Regions from separate parts of the Parasphingorhabdus pacifica genome, predicted to be linked through region 3. Evidence: riboswitches for the same ligand, from Rfam matches in the RefSeq annotation. Region 3 holds a riboswitch; each other region holds the start of a gene.

Region 1 (4,024 bases), on a different contig from region 3:
GCAGCGACCGAGTCGGCAGCGATCGAGTCGGTGGCGACCGCGTCGGTGGCGACCGCGTCGGCCGAGGCCCCCGGTTCGGAGGCAGGGACGCCGGCGTTGACCGGGCCACCGGAGTTGACCGGGCCACCCGAGTTGACCGGGCTCGGCAGCAGGGCCAACGAGAAGTAGGGGACGGTGGACGGATCGACCTCCGACAGCGGACGGAACCGCTGCCGGTCGGTGGTCGCGCGTTCCACGTACCACGCCTGCTCCAGGCACCCGGCCTTCTCGAACGCGTCCTGCACGTCTTCGAAGGTGCGACCGAGCTTCATCACGGCGGCCGCGTCGGTGCGGGCGAGATGTTCCGCCAGCACCGTCGGTTCGAGCGTGCCCGGCAGCACGGTGAAGACCTCGTCCCGCTCGGCGAGCGGATGCCCCAGCGCGGCCGAGGCCCCGCTGATGGACGTGACACCGGGCACGACCTCGGCGTCGAACCGTCCCGCGAGGCGTTTGTGCATGTGCATGTAGGACCCGTAGAACAGCGGGTCGCCCTCGGCGAGCAGCACCACGTCCCGCCCGGCGTCGAGGTGGGCGGCGAGCCGCTCCGCGCATTCGGCGTAGAACTCGTCGATCGCGCCCTGATAGCCGCCCGGGTGGTCGGTGGTCTCGGTGGTGACCGGGTAGACGAGCGCTTCCTCGACCTGCCCTTCCCGCAGGTACGGTTCGGCGACCGACCGCGCGATGCTGTTGCCGTGGCGGGCGCTGTGGTAGGCGATCACCTCGGCCTGCTCGACCAACCTGGCCGCCTTGACGGTGACCAGTTCGGGGTCCCCCGGGCCGAGGCCGACCCCGTAGAGCTTGCCCTTGACTCCGGTCCCATCCGTCATTTCGCTGCTCACTCTTCCTCGCTCGCGATCGCGTTGATGGCTGCCACGGTCATCGCACTGCCGCCCCTGCGGCCGTGGACGACCAGGTGCTCCAGGCTGCTCGCGTGCGAGACCAGCGCTTCCTTCGATTCGACGGCACCGATGAACCCGACCGGGACGCCCAGTACCGCGGCGGGCCGACCGGCGCCTGCCTCGATCATTTCCAACAACCGGAACAGCGCAGTCGGCGCGTTCCCGATGGCGACGATCGAGCCTTCCAACCGGTCTCGCCACAGTTCCATCGCCGCGGCGCTGCGCGTGGTGCCCAGCTGCTGGGCGAGCCCCGGTACCCGCTCGTCGGAGAGGGTGCAGATGATGTCGTTGTTCGCGGGCAGGCGTCGCCGGGTCACCCCGGCCGCGACCATCGCCGCGTCGCAGAAGACCGGTGCGCCACCGCGCAGTGCCGCGCGGGCGTCGAGCACGACGTTCGGCGAGTAGGCCAGGTCCTCGACGAGGTCGACCATGCCGCAGGCGTGGATCATCCGCACCGCGACACCGGCCACTTCGGACGGTAGGCCGCCGAGCTCCGCTTCGGCGCGAATGGTGGCGAAGGAGTGGCGGTAGATCTCCGCGCCTTCCCGGATGTACTCCGGCACTCCGCTGTGGCGGGTGGTCCCGCTGTCCTCGTTCACTCTTTCCTCCGTGCCACGTCCAGCGCGGCGGATACCTGGTCGATGTCGGCTTCGGTCGCGTACGTGCGGCCGTCGAGCCCGATCTCGTAGCCGGCCTCCGTGGCCAGCACTTCCACCACCGGCCCCTGGGGTCGGCCGCACCGCCGCGTGCAACCCACCCAGTGCACGGGCAGCTCGCCTCCGATCGGGCGCCGCATGGCGCGTTCCGCATCGTTGCGGACGTCGGCGAGGGCTTTGGCGCAGCCGGGGCGACCGGTGCACGACGTCACTCCGGTCCGCCCCTGTTCCCGGTCGACGACCAGGCCGTGCGCGCCCAGGTCCGACAACCACCGGTCCGCCTCGTCGGCGGGCAGGCCGGGCAGGACGATGGTTCGCCACGGTGTCAGGCGGAGCTCACCGGCGGTGCCGGACGCAGCGGCGATGATATCCACCTGCTCCGGCGACAGTCGGCCCAGAGGTGCTCCCACACCCACGGTGATCCGCCCGTATTGCCGGAAGAGCTCTCCGACCTGCGCATGTGTCGGCAACGGCCGCGCGGGAACAGGTTCGGGCGGGCTCCAGACGGCGTCGCGCACGGCCAGCACCTTGCCCGCGATGGCCTGCACGCCGTTGTCGAGCTCGGTCAGCCGCCAGGCCAGCGATCCCTGGCGGCCGCGCTCGGTGAGAAATGCCTCCGCGGCGGCCACGGCCGCCCGCGCGGCTTCGCCCGGGGCCACGCGGACACCCGAGTCGGTTCCGGCCAGCAGCAACGCGATCGAGTCGGAGCGCAGCGGGTACAGACAGACGTCGGCGGCGAGCGCGGCGACGTCGCCCCCACCGCCGTCCACCGCGAACAAGAACCGTCCCGGCAGCTCGGCGAGGTCGGGGATCGCGCAGAGCAGGACGTCGAGCTCGTGGGCAACGGCACGCACGTCCCACATCGCGTCCCCATCGGCGGTGGGCGAACCGAGGACGTTGCGGACCCGCTCGTGTGTCGCGGAAGGCAGCAGGCCGACCGCGGCCAGCCGTTGGGCGAACTCCTGCCCGCAACCGGAGTTGAGCCCTCTGACCTGCAGGTTCGCCCTGGAAGTCAGCTCCATTCCCCCACTTCCCAGTTCCGCGGCAGCCTCACCGACGGCCCGGAACTGGGCGGTCGTCATGGCTCCACCGGGCACGCGCACCCGCGCGAGGCCACCGTCCGCGGCTTCGTGGACACGGAGAGCACCGGGGCAGGCGTCACGTTCGGCTCTGGAAGTTTCGAACACGCGCCGATCCTACGGTCCGCGGTAGTTGCGGACGCAAAACGCGTTGCTGCGACGCGCGTCATGCCGGGGTCAACTTGACGGAAGATCGGCCTGTTGCGGAGAGTGGTCACAGCATTTGAGCGGCGACAGGCGGAGGAAGCCGGTGCGAGTCCGGCGCGGTCCCGCCACTGTCACCGGGGAGCGGACTCCACGACAGGTCACTGCCCCGCAGCGGGCGGGAAGACCGGAGCGAGCGTTGATCCGGAAGCCAGGAGACTCCGGTCGCCGCGCCCGACGACCCGGGGGCGAGGACCCCCGAGGAAGGCTCACCATGCGCAGCAGACGCACGTCTCGCGTCTCCGTGTTCTTCCCCTTCACCGTTCAGGTCTCCATCGCCGAGGAGCGAACCGCATGATCCTGCTTCTGTCCACTTCGGACACAGACCTGCTCAGTGCGCGGGCCAGTGCCGCCGAGTACCGGCTCGGAAACCCGGCCCGGCTCGGCGTGGACGACCTGCCACCGCTGCTCGAAGACGTCGACCTGGTGGTCGTGCGCCTGCTGGGCGGACGCCGCGCATGGGAGGAAGGTCTCGACGCCCTGCTGGCCGGCCCGCGCCCCGTCGTCGTGCTCGGTGGCGAGCAAGCGCCGGACGCCGAACTGATGGAGTGCTCCACGGTGCCCGGCGGCGTGTGCGCGGAAGCACACTCGTACCTGGCCCAAGGCGGACCCGAGAACCTCACCCAGCTGTTCAACTTCCTCTCGGACACGGTGCTGCTCACCGGCAACGGGTTCGAACCGCCCGCCGAAACGCCGCGGTGGGGCCTGCTCGACCGCACTCCCCGCCGCGACGAGGGCCCGACCGTGGCGGTGCTGTACTACCGCGCGCACCACATGGCCGGCAACACCGCCTTCGCGCACGCCCTGTGCGACGCCGTCGAAGACGCGGGTGGCCAGGCGCTACCGGTGTTCTGCGCGTCCCTGCGCGCCCCCGAGCCGGAACTGATCGAGACGCTTCAGCGCGCCGACGCGCTCGTCGTCACCGTCCTCGCCGCCGGTGGCACCCGCCCGGCCACCGCCACCGCCGGTGGTGACGACGAAGCGTGGGACATCGGAGCGCTCGCCGATCTGGACATCCCGATCCTGCAGGGACTCTGCCTGACCAGCAGCCGAGAGGCCTGGCAGGAGAACGACGAAGGTCTGTCCCCTTTGGACATGGCCACTCAGGTTGCCGTGCCCGAGTTCGACGGACGCCTGATCACGGTCC
Region 2 (4,024 bases), 200 kb from region 3:
CGAGGTCCACGCCCGGCAACGACGTTCCGCCCGACGATTCAGCGACCTGTTCCGGATGGCCCCGGTGGCCATCGCGCTGTTCGACGATGACGGGCTGCTGCTCGACGCGAACGGCACGCTGCGTGATCTGCTCGACTACCGCCTCTACGAGCTGGTCGGGAAGAGATCGAACGATCTGTTGCATCCGGACGAGAAAGCGGAAGACCTGTTCCCGGCTCGATCGCTCCCCGCGCACAAGAGCGTTGAGGAACCGCCCGGGCCGGCGCACCGCCTGCTGCTGCGCTCGGACGGGGAACCGTTGTTGTGCGAGGTTCGCTGCGCGCCGTCCGTGCAGGACGACGGCACTCGCTTCTGGCTGGCGGGGCTCGAGGACGTCACCGAACAGGTGGCTCGCGCCAACAACCTTTACTACCAGACCACCCACGATGCGGATACCGAACTGCTCAACCGCAAGGGCGTCACCGAGTTGCTCACACAGCTGCTCGAAGAGCGGAACCCGTTCGAGATCGGCGTCCTGTTCTGCGACCTGGACAACTTCAAACGCGTCAACGACTCCCTCGGCCACGAAGCCGGGGACGAACTGTTGGTGATGATCGCGCGGCGACTGACCAACGAGCTGCCGCAGGCGTGCACGCCTGCCCGGCTGTACGGCGACGAGTTCCTGATCGTCTGCTCGGACCTGGCCTCGTGCGATGGAATGACAGTGCTGACCAGCCGGGTTCTGGAGATCCTCCGCACGGTGCTGTCCGTACGCGGCAACCTGATCAACGTCTCGGCCTCCATCGGGACCGCGACGGCCGACGACCCGGAGATCAGTGGTGAGGAGCTCGTGCGAAGGGCCGACCGCGCGAGGTTCGTTGCCAAAGCGCAAGGCCACGGTTCCGCGCTCCGCGCTCGTCGTTCGCTGAGCAGTTCGATCTCGGCTCAGCTGACCTTGGAGCAGGAGCTGCGGCAGGCGATCTTGCACGGTCACCTCACCCTGCACTACCAACCGGTGGTCGACGGGGAGCGGTCGATCGTGCTCGCCGAAGCCCTGGTGCGGTGGCCGCACCCGGAACGGGGAATGCTCGCTCCCGACGTCATCCTGTCCGTGGCCGAGCAGGGTGGCCTGGAGATCGAACTGGACAGGTGGGTGCTGCGCACCGCGCTGCGCGAAGCTGCGAGCTGGCCGGTGAACGGCACCCGTCCGGTCGGGATAGCCGTGAACCTCTCCGGGCTCCGACCGACGCTCCAGAGCTTTTCCGAAGAGGTGTCGTCCGCCATCGCCGACAGCGGCATCGCTTCCGAGCGAGTGGTGCTGGAGATGGTCGAGACCATCCTGGTGAACGTGTCGGAGCGACCGAGCAGGACGATGCGCGAACTCGCCGCGACCGGGCTCCGGTTCGCCATGGACGACTTCGGCACCGGCTACTCGTCGCTGGCCCGTCTCAAGGACCTGCCGACGCAGATCGTCAAGCTCGATCGACGGTTCGTTTCCGGGATGGGATCGGACCCGTCCGACCTGGGCATCGCACGCGCCGTGGTGGAACTCGCCCGCGCGATGGGCCGCACGTGCATTGCGGAAGGAGTCGAGACCGCCACTCAGTACCGCCTGTTGCACGGTCTCGGCGTGGACGCCTACCAGGGGTACTTGTTCGCGGCTCCGCTGCCGGTACACGAGTTCCGGGAACTGCTCTCGCGCTCACCGTTGCCGCTTCCGGACGGATAGCAGCCCCGCAACTCCTGAATTCTCGGAATCCCAGTTCCAGGACATCTCCGCGCAATCGATTGCCCCGACGACCGGAGTGGTCAGTCATCGCGCGAGCGGTCCGAGACCGGCCACACGTACGGCAGATCCGATCGCACACCGGGAAAATACCTGCGGTAGTGGCCCGGGTCCTTGCGCAACAGCGCAGACTGGTGGCTGCGATGGAATCGCCGATCACCGAGCCACGGCGGCAGTTCTCCGACGAGGGCCAGTTCCTCCCGGGTTCGCACGGTGGTGGTACCGGCCGCCCGTTCCAGATCGGCAGCGATCGTCGCGGCACATGTGTCCCGGTAACCGGCCGAACACCACACGGCGCACACGTCGAGGCCGTAGCGGGCGAGCAACTCCGCGTAACCCGTCCACATCACGACCGCGGGATGGGTACGCCAGCCGTACCCCGGCACCGTCAGCGCGCGGAGGACCTGCATCGTCTCCACCCGTTGCTTGCCAAGTCGCTTGGTGTCGAGCACGCGCGCGGTCTCGATGAAGTCCGGATACGGGAGAAAGGTCTGCACGTCCTGCAGTGTGTTCCCACCCACTCCCACTCGCCAAGGCAGCGGAGAACCACCGACCGCCCGAACCAGCTGCCGTCGAAGCCCGGAGCACCCCTCTTCTCGTGATTTCGAACGCCCCGATACCGATGAATCACAGGAGAATCCGACGCCGTGCAACGCTGCAGCTTGGGCGAAACGCGCGCCGCACACATCCCGGCCCCGTCGCTCACGTCGCCACCGACGACATTGTGCGTCACATCATGGTCCCCATCTCGCCGCACATTGCCGTGATAGCGTCCGGCTGCCAGTAATAGCCATCGTGAATGGCTTGGGAATCCGGTGAGAATCCGGAACTGACGCGCAGCGGTGAGCGGCGACGAGCAGGAACACGGCCACTGGGCGAACTGCCCGGGAAGGAGTTCCCACTCGGACGACCCCGAGTCCGAAGACCTGCTGGCCACTCAGTCGAACGCGTTTCGGCTGAGCGGAAACCGTAGGACCGGGCTTCGCGACCGAGCCCCGCACGGGGAGGAAATCCGTGGCGAAAAACTTTTCCGCCTGCTGTACCGCTGTGCTTCTCACCGCAGCACTCGCGCTGTCCGGCTGTTCCGGGGGAACAGCTGCCGAACCGGATGCCGACGCCGGTGACCACCTTTCGCTGGACAACTGTGGTGAACAGGTTCAGCTGGAGCACCCGCCGCAGCGGGCTGTCGCGCTCAACCAGGGCAGCGCCGAGATCATGCTGGCCTTGGGCCTCTCCGACCGGATGGTGGGTACCGCGACCTGGACGGATCCCGTACTACCGGAGCTGGCTGAGGAGAACGCCGAGGTACCGCGCCTCGCCGAGAACTACCCGTCGTTCGAGCGCGTTCTCGCGGCCGAGCCGGACTTCGCCGCATCGTCGTTCGCCTCGACGCTGAGCAAGGGTGGCGTGGCGACCCGCGCGCAGTTCGACGAACTCGGAGTGCCGACCTACCTCTCCCCCGCCGACTGTGCGAAGGACAACAGCGGCAGCGGCGACGGCGCCCGGCACGAACCCCTGAAAATGGACCTCGTCTACACCGAAATCCGGGAAATCGCCCGCATTTTCGACGTGGCGGAACGGGGTGAACAACTCGTCGCCGACCTGCAGAACCGAATGCGCGAAGCCACCGCCGACATCGACGCTTCGCACGCGAGACTGCTCTTTTGGTTCGCCAACTCCGAATCGCCGTACATGGCAGGCTGCTGCGGCGCACCGGGAGTGATCACCCGCACGCTGGATGCGAAGAACGTCTTCGACGACACCAAGCAGGAGTGGCCGCAGATCAACTGGGAGACGGTCGCTCAACGCAATCCCGATGTTCTCGTGCTGGGAGATCTCACCCGGAATTCGGAAACCGCCGAGACGGCCCGAAGCAAGATCGAATTCTTGGAGACGCATCCGGTGGCACGTGAGATGGACGCGGTCGAGAACGACCGGTACGTCCCCCTCACCGGACAGGCGATGAACCCGACGATGCGCACCGTCGATGGCGTCGAGAAGGTCGCGGCCGCATTGCGCGAGTTCGGGTTGACGGGTTGAGGACGGAGACACCCGCGTTAACGACCTCCACCACGGACCGGGCTCGCGCGCACGCGGTTTGGTTGCCGGTGCTGGGCATCGCCGTGCTGGCGGTGTCCATCGCGATCGCCGTCACCATCGGCCCTGCCGGCATCGGCGTAGGCGACGTGTGGACGACGCTCCTGTCCCGGGTCGGCGTGGCCGAATCCGAGCTGAGCCCCATCCGCGAAGGGATCGTGT
Region 3 (4,024 bases):
ACTGCGGATGGCTATCTCGGCCTACCATCGTTCGACTTACTTCCTGCAGTCCGGCCACTTCGCGCGTGGCATCCGAGTTCTGGAGCGTGCCCACGAACATGTGCACCAGAGCGAAACGTCCGATCGGCACGCGGTCGCCGTGCAGCTGCATCTCCGATCCGCGATACTCGCGGCTCGTGCGGGCGACGGAGCCGGCGCCGACCAGTACATCGTCGAAGCGCGCGCGTTGGCCGACGAGCGTGTTTCACTCGCTTCGCCTTACCACAACGTCAACGCGAGCAAGCTCAACGTAGACATCCACTGGTGCGCCGTTCCGGTCGAAGGCAACGACGGGACCACTGCCATCGCCCGCGCCAAGCAGGTCGACATCGCCGACCACGAACAGCCCGAGCGCGTCGGACACCACCACATCGACATGGCCCGCGCGTGGCTGCTGCACGGCGACCGCGAAAAGGTGCTCACCGAACTCAACTCCGCCAGGAAAGCCAATCCGCAACAGACCCGACGACACCCCGCGGTGCACGAAACCGTGCGCGCACTGGCCGAAGCCGACCGGCGTGCCACCGGAACCCTCGCCGGGTTCGCGCGCTGGGCGGGCATCCGGATCTGAGACATCGTTCTTCCGGGAAAGGAGTCACCCGCACCTACGAACGGCTCCGCCGGACGCCTGCCCCCAAACGCCGGTCACCGCACCGCGATCGGCGAGTCCGCACGGTGCACGCCGAGTCCGGCCCTCCCGGCGGCGACCTCCGGGCGCAGCACCAGGTCCTCGTCGTAGTCGCCACCGTTCTGGCGGCGGAAGGCGATGGGCTCCAGGGCCGGCAGTGCGGCGACGCGTTCCCGCACGCGACGGCCCGCCTCCGCGAAATCCGTGCCGGATGCCTGGTCCGCACGGTGCACCACCAGCGGCGGCAGCACGGACATTCCCGCATACCAGAGAGTTCCGTGCTGCACACCGAACAGAACGTCGTCCACCTCGCCGTTGATCCCGCGCGGCCCCATGGTGAGTTCGGAAGCGCCCGCCGTGAGCAGGAGCATTCCGCGCTTCCCCGCCAACCGTCCCTCGCCGTAGCGGAGCGTGCGGCCGTTCTCCCGCACCCCGTAGGCGAATCCCTTGACGAAAACGCGGTCGAACCACCCTTTGAGGATGGCGGGCATGCCGTACCACCAGAGGGGAAACTGGAAGACCACGGCATCCGCCCACGCGAGCTTCTCCTGCTCCACGCGGATGTCCTCGCTCAACTCTCCCGAGGTGTACGCGCACCGGGACTCGTCACCGACGATCAGCCGCTCACGTGGATCGTGGGCGAAGTCCGCGCTGGCCACAACCGGATTCCAGCGCATGGCGTACAGATCGGACAGTCGTACCTCCTCGCCGCGCGCCCGCAGCTCGTCGATGCCCGCGTCGCGCAAGGACGCGCTGAGCGAACGCTGTTCCGGATGGGCGAATACCCACAACACCTTCATGCCGACCCCTCGAACCTCGTCTGCCGCTTCCGGCTACGAGCATCCGCCCGCCCACCGGGAACACACGAGTGGCCGGATGGACACCCTTCGAAAGAATCGGGCCACAACCTCTGTGGTCCGGACCGGGCGGCTTCCGGGCATCACCCGCTGACCGGGACCGGGATCTCGAAGTGGACGACGGGGCTGTAGTCACTGTTCTGCCGCGCGTCGTAGACCTCCTTGGCCACCCCGCGCCAGAACGACTCGGCACCCTCGATCGCCGGGTTCGTGTGCAGGTAGATCGTGTCGTATCCCGGCTCGTCGGCGATGAATCCGCACGCCATGTCGACGAGCTCGCGAGCCAGTCCGTGACGGCGGTGTTCGGGGCGGACGTACGTGCGGAAGATCTGCGCCGCGCCTTCCGCGCCGTAGCGGTCGGCGATCCACCTGGGATGCGGCGGACTCTTGGGGCCACTGGCCCGCACCGAGGCCGTGCCGACGACCTCGTCACCGAGCACGGCGACGAACAAGGCGTGGCCCGGAGTGCGGAAGTAGCTCGCCTCCATCTCGATCACGTCCGCATGCCACTCGGACACGTAGCCGTGCCCCATCACGCGGTAGAAGGTATCGAGCATCAGCGTGCGGGCGCTCTCGATGTCGGACCGGCACGCCCGCCTGACCTCGTACTCGCCGACCGCGCGGACCTCTTCCCGGGACACGTCTCCACCTCCGTAGACGAACTATTGAAAAGCACTTTCTATTGCATACTACTGGCGACAAAACGTGATCTAGGACCTGGAAGCCTTGACTCCACCCCCAGCGGCTGAAAAGTTCATGCGAAAGTTCAAGCGATGGTGCGCAGGAAGCCGGTGCGAATCCGGCACGGTCCCGCCACTGTGAGTGGAGAGCCACCTCCACCTGAGCCACTGCCGAGCACTCGGTGGGAAGGCCGGGGGTGACGTCGACCCACGAGTCAGGAGACTCGCACCGTCGTGCCGATTCGTACGGGGTCGCGGAGCCCCGGAGGAGGTACCCGTGCACTCGGACAAGTGCGTCATCATCCCGCTGACCATCCGACCGGAACGGTTCTCGGCAGCTCCACACGTCGTGTGATCCCCGCAGGCGCTGATCCTTCGCGCCCGCACTCGGCATCACCACTTCTTCCTCACGTGTGGAGACATCTGTGCCTTCTACTCCCCCACCTGCCGACCTGCGCGTCGGCGACAACCAGCTGGACCAGCTGATCGAAGCGGCCCGAGCCGACGGAAACCCGGCGGACACGACCGCCTCCGTGGCGTTCCTTACCGTGCAAGCCGCGCAGCACTCCGGCCGCCGGACCAGCTACCTCAACACGGTGCTCAGCGTGCGCATCGGAGCAGCCGTCGGATCCTGCGCCGTGGAGCCGGGGCAGATCAGCGACGACGTGGTCACCGACACCGTCGGCCGCGACATCGACGAGCTCCTCTCCCATCCCGAACGGGCCGTGCGGATGGCCGCACTCGACGCCTACCTGGCCCATCTCAGGCCACACGCCCAGCATCCGGCCGCCCGGACCGTCCGGATAGCCCCCGGAACCTCCCTGGAGAAGTCGATGGCACGGGCTCGGGCCGTCGCCCAGCTCGTCCCCGGCGGCGGCCGCGTCGCGGTGATCGGAGTGGTGAACTCGCTGCTGTCCGCACTGCGCGAGCGCGGGATCGACTACGTGCCGTGCGATCTCAAGGGCGGCCGCACCGAATGGGACGAACCCGTCCTCGAAGATCACCGGCAAGCGATCGAGCAGGCCGATGCCGTGCTCGCATCGGGGATGGTCCTGAACAACACCAGCTTCGACGACATCGTCGAGCAGTGCCGCGAACTCCGGCTGCCGCTGGTGATGTTCGCGCAGACCGGAAGCGCCGTCCTCCGCGAGCTGCTCGGCACCGACATCACCGCCCTGTCCGCCGAGCCATACCCCTTCTTCTGGCTGACCGGCGACGCCACCGACCTGCACTGCTACCGGGGTGATCGACCATGACGCTCGCCCAACAGGCGCCCGCGCGCGGCGGGCGGAAGTGCGACACGCTGCTGGATCTCATCGGTGACACCCCGGTGCTGCGAGTGGACACACCGCTGCCGCGGAGCCACCCGGGTTTCTGGGCGAAGCTCGAAGGGCTGGGCCCCGGCACGATGAAGGCTCGCGCGGCGCTGTCGATGCTGCGCGGCGCTCGGGAACGCGGTGAACTCCGCCCCGGCGGCACCATCGTGGAATCGAGCAGTGGGACCCTGGCGATCGGCCTGGCCTACGTCGGCATGGCCCTGGGGCATCCCGTGGTCATCGTCGCCGACCGGGAACTGGACCCGATGACCGCCGCCCTGCTGCGCTCCCACCGCGCACGTGTGGAGATCGTTTCCCGGCCGCACCCGGTGGGCGGCTGGCAGCGAGCACGGCTGGAACGAGTGCACGCGCTGCTCGCGGAGCTGCCCGGCGCCTACTGGCCGGACCAGTACAACAACCCGGACAACCCGGCCGGGTACCACGACGTCGGCCGGGAACTGATCGGACAGTTCGACCGCCTCGACGCGCTGGTGTGCAGCGTCG
Region 4 (4,024 bases), on a different contig from region 3:
TGGGTGAGGACCTGTTCGATACTGCGGTTTCCCACGGCGGTCCCGGGAACGTGTTGGTCAATCCGGTCGGAGAGGGCCAAGCGGCCTTGATCTCGCAGCCTCATGACCAGGACCGCGACGAAGGTCTTGGTGATCGACCCTATGCGGTATTGCGTATCGACGGTTGGTCGCTGCCCATCGACCGTCCCCCTGGAATCGGCCCAGATCATCTCGCCATCACGTACGAGACCCGCAGTCAGCGACGGGACCCGGTTCTCACTCTGTTCCACTGCCAACCGCCGCAGCAAGGCGCGCTGGGTGGTGGGCAACAAGCTCGTCAGCATTCGCACATGCTGTCACGTGCGGCCCGGCAGCAAGGGAACCTTCCGTTCAGATGTGCGCGAAAGGTTCCCTTGCTCGCACGGTTCATGCCCGGGCGCTGCGAAGCTGCTCGTCTGCTCCCGGCCCTGGTGGGATGCGCGGAACCGACAGAAAGAAGACCGCGCCGATACCCCAGAAGAGGATGGTGATCATCCATTCGTAGGGCCATGACAGAGCTGCCGGCATTCCTGGTAGCGCGAGGAGGATCAGCATGGCGCTCAGTAGGATTGCCGCCACCCCGATACCCCAGGGCCGGCGAACGCGAAACGGTCGCTCGAGTTCAGGTTCGCGACGCCGCAGCACGAGGAAGGACACGGATACGAGCAAGTATCCCACGACGATGTTGACCGCTCCCGCGTTGGACAACCATGTCAACATTTGTTCACCGAACAGTGGCGCGATCATGCTTATCCCGCCAATGAAAAGAATTGCATTGCTGGGCGTTCTGTACTTTGGGTGTATCTTGGCGAACCATGCTGGGAGCATTTTGGACTTTCCCATGGCGTAGACGAGTCTGCTGGACCCGATGAGTAGCCCGTTCCAGCTAGTCAGGATGCCTGCCACACCGCCGACTATGAGGAGGCCACCCATCGTGTCGCTGTTCCATAGCGCTGCCATGGCCGTGGCGGTAGCCAAATCGGAGCTTTGAATCTCATGCAGTGGAATCGCGGTTCCGACGGCTATCTGGATTAGCACGTACCAGGAAGTGGCAAGCACCACGGAGAGCACGAGCAGTTTGCCGACCTGCCGACTGGGGAGCTGGGTCTCTTCTGCGGACTGGGGGATCACGTCGAACCCGAGGAACAGGAACGGTGTCGCCACAACGACACCCATGATTCCCATCGTTCCGCCGGTGAACAGCGGGTCGGCGTTGGCGATCGAACCACTGCCGAGAGAGCCGAACAGCAGACACGCACCTACGCCGAGCAAGAACAGCACACCTATCGACTGCAGTGTCGTCGCAGGTCGGACACCTACATAGTTAAGAATGGTGATCACGGCCGCTCCGGCGACGGCAACCATCGTCCATATCGCATAAACCGGGGATCCAGCGACGTGCCAGATCACTCCGGTAGACAGTTGCGGAACGAGGTAGGCGATCGTTTCAGGTAGCGCCACCGCCTCGAATGCGACGACGGAAACATAGCCGACGACGACAGCCCACGATGCGACAAATGCCCATCTCGAACCGAGGGCGCGGAGAACGTAGTGGTGTTCTCCGCCTGCTTTCGGCATCGCCGATACCAGCTCAGCATAGGTGAGACCGACCAGCGCTACGATCAGACCACCGATCACGAACGCGAGCGCGGATCCGAGCACACCAGCGTCGTCGATGTACTGACCGGCCAGGACAACCCAGCCGAATCCGATCATCGAACCGAATCCGACCGCCAATACGTCTTTACGTCTGAGTACTCGCTCGAACGGACGCTCATCACTGCTCATGTGCGCTCCCGAATGCCGGGACGGAAGTATCGAAGCCACATCCTGCAGCGAGCGGAAGAGGTTGACAATACCCGGACCGGCACGCGGTCCATCTCGTAGCCGCTTACTCCAAATGGGGCACGGCTCACCCTCTACAGCCGGGCTGAGCCCGTTTCACATACACCCGAGTAGCACGAGATTCCGACACCGAGCAAGGGAACCCTTCTTCCACAACTGAGAGAAAAGTTCCCTTGCTGACACCCCTGTGGTGAGACCCGGCACAAGGCGATGGGTCTTGCCATCCGGAGCCCAACGAGTAGGGTTCAGGACGCTGATGGTTCACCGGCGGCGAGGGATCGTGACCGGTGAGGCAAGAGGGAACCCGGTGTAACTCCGGGACTGCCCCGCAGCGGTGAGTGGGAACGAACGCCGTCGCCGCCCGTTTTCGGTCGGCAAAGCACTGGGCATGCCTGGGAAGCTGACGGCTAGTAGGAACATCCGAAATGGGACCGCCCACGAGTCCGAAGACCTGCCATCGGTGCGCACACCAGCGTGTGTGCGCTCGTCCGTGGCCTCGAGGGAGGGCGAGCGGGCACTGCGGCCACTCCACCGGACTGGTCTGCGGTACGCGTTCACCTCTTCGGGGCTGTCGGACTTGCCGTGTCACCGAGCTCGCGAGGAGAGAGCTTTGACCAGCACGATCGGATCGACCGTACTCGGATATCCGCGCATCGGGCCGCGCCGCGAACTGAAGCGGGCGTTGGAAAGTTACTGGGCATCCCGTATCGGGGAAGAAGAACTCAGGGATGTGGCCCGGACGCTACGCACGAACACGTGGCGGGAACTTCATGACGAAGGTGTGAACTCGGTACCGAGCAACACTTTCTCCTTCTACGACCAGGTGTTGGACACTGCTGTCACGTTCGGCGCAGTGCCCGAGCGGTACACGCGTCTGGGACTCGGACCGTTGGACACCTATTTCGCGATGGCACGAGGCGTTGAGTCGACGCCTCCACTCGAGATGACCAAGTGGTTCGACACCAACTACCACTACCTCGTCCCCGAGATCGGCCCGGATACGGAGTTCGCACTGGCCGACCGCACTCCCGTCGAGCAGTGCCACGAAGCTGCCGATATGGGCGTGCTCACCCGCCCGGTTGTGGTCGGACCGCTGACGTTCTTGTTGTTGTCCAAACCAGCACAGGGCTCCCCGAAATCGTTTCGTACCGTGGACAAGCTCGATGACCTGGTGCCCTCCTATGTCGATCTCTTGCGCGAGCTCCACGAAGCCGGTGTGGAGTGGGTCCAGTTGGACGAGCCGGCCTTCGCCGCCGACCGATCCACCGAAGAACTGGCTCTGCTGCGTCGCGCCTACGACGAAATCGCGCACGCGACCGACCGACCGAAGCTGATGGTGGCTCCCTACTTCGGAGATCCGAGGGAGGCGTTGGGCGTTCTCGCTGAGACCGATGTCGAGGCGATCGCCCTGGATCTCGTCGCAGGGCGGCCCGTTATAGATCGGCTGCCCGCCATCCATGGTCTGCGAAACAAGACCTTGGTCGCCGGCTTGGTGGACGGACGCAACATCTGGCGTACGGACCTGGACTCAGCACTCGGCACCGCCGCTACCCTTCTCGGGTTTGCCGGTGACGTGTCGATCGCGACATCGTGTTCGTTGCTGCACGTGCCCTATGACGTTGATGCCGAAACCAGCATCGACGAGGAGATCAAACCATGGTTGGCCTTCGCGAAGCAGAAGGTCTCCGAAGTGGTCCTGCTCAATCGTGCGCTACGAGACGGCCGGAATGCGGTGGCCGACGAACTCTCAGTTCAAAATTCGTTGATCGAAGCTCGGCGAAATTCAGCTCGTCGACATGACGGCAACGTCCGGCAACGGGTCAGGGATTTGACCTCAGGTGACTTTCAACGGCCCGACTACGCTGTTCGGCGCGAAGCTCAGCGACAAACCCTGAATCTGCCTCCGCTTCCCACCACGACCATCGGTTCGTTCCCGCAGACCAGTGACGTGCGGAAAGCTCGTGCAGCACTGCGCAACGGCACGATCGACCGGGCGACCTACAACCGTCGGATGTTCGACGAGATCGAACGCATCGTTCGGTTGCAGGAGCAACTCGGACTGGATGTTCTCGTCCACGGCGAACCCGAACGCAACGACATGGTCCAGTACTTCTCCGAACACATGTCCGGCTTCGTCAGTACGGACAACGGGTGGGTGCAA

What was found. A riboswitch is a leader RNA that binds a small molecule or an ion and turns the genes downstream of it on or off. The one in region 3 is predicted to bind cobalamin.
Region 1: linked by a shared signal. The riboswitch ahead of cobN (cobaltochelatase subunit CobN) and the one ahead of ACYVAN_RS21715 (Rossmann-like domain-containing protein) in region 3 are both predicted to bind cobalamin.
Region 2: linked by a shared signal. The riboswitch ahead of ACYVAN_RS20790 (ABC transporter substrate-binding protein) and the one ahead of ACYVAN_RS21715 (Rossmann-like domain-containing protein) in region 3 are both predicted to bind cobalamin.
Region 4: linked by a shared signal. The riboswitch ahead of metE (5-methyltetrahydropteroyltriglutamate--homocysteine S-methyltransferase) and the one ahead of ACYVAN_RS21715 (Rossmann-like domain-containing protein) in region 3 are both predicted to bind cobalamin.

Annotation. Positions count from the first base shown of each region.
Region 1 is NZ_BAAGYS010000002.1:223,996-228,019, forward strand. It holds gene ACYVAN_RS01030 (precorrin-2 C(20)-methyltransferase) at 1-866, opposite strand, end outside; gene ACYVAN_RS01035 (precorrin-8X methylmutase) at 875-1,537, opposite strand; gene cobG (precorrin-3B synthase) at 1,534-2,781, opposite strand; cobalamin riboswitch at 2,914-3,039, shown strand; gene cobN (cobaltochelatase subunit CobN) at 3,172-4,024, shown strand, end outside.
Region 2 is NZ_BAAGYS010000014.1:132,819-136,842, forward strand. It holds gene ACYVAN_RS20780 (putative bifunctional diguanylate cyclase/phosphodiesterase) at 1-1,708, shown strand, start outside; gene ACYVAN_RS20785 (MSMEG_6728 family protein) at 1,789-2,262, opposite strand; cobalamin riboswitch at 2,530-2,713, shown strand; gene ACYVAN_RS20790 (ABC transporter substrate-binding protein) at 2,813-3,805, shown strand; gene ACYVAN_RS20795 (FecCD family ABC transporter permease) at 3,802-4,024, shown strand, end outside.
Region 3 is NZ_BAAGYS010000014.1:329,462-333,485, forward strand. It holds gene ACYVAN_RS21700 (helix-turn-helix domain-containing protein) at 1-610, shown strand, start outside; gene ACYVAN_RS21705 (NAD(P)H-dependent oxidoreductase) at 685-1,467, opposite strand; gene ACYVAN_RS21710 (GNAT family N-acetyltransferase) at 1,608-2,165, opposite strand; cobalamin riboswitch at 2,284-2,450, shown strand; gene ACYVAN_RS21715 (Rossmann-like domain-containing protein) at 2,630-3,460, shown strand; gene ACYVAN_RS21720 (PLP-dependent cysteine synthase family protein) at 3,457-4,024, shown strand, end outside.
Region 4 is NZ_BAAGYS010000002.1:504,255-508,278, forward strand. It holds gene ACYVAN_RS02340 (serine hydrolase domain-containing protein) at 1-323, opposite strand, end outside; gene ACYVAN_RS02345 (APC family permease) at 406-1,806, opposite strand; cobalamin riboswitch at 2,104-2,336, shown strand; gene metE (5-methyltetrahydropteroyltriglutamate--homocysteine S-methyltransferase) at 2,474-4,024, shown strand, end outside.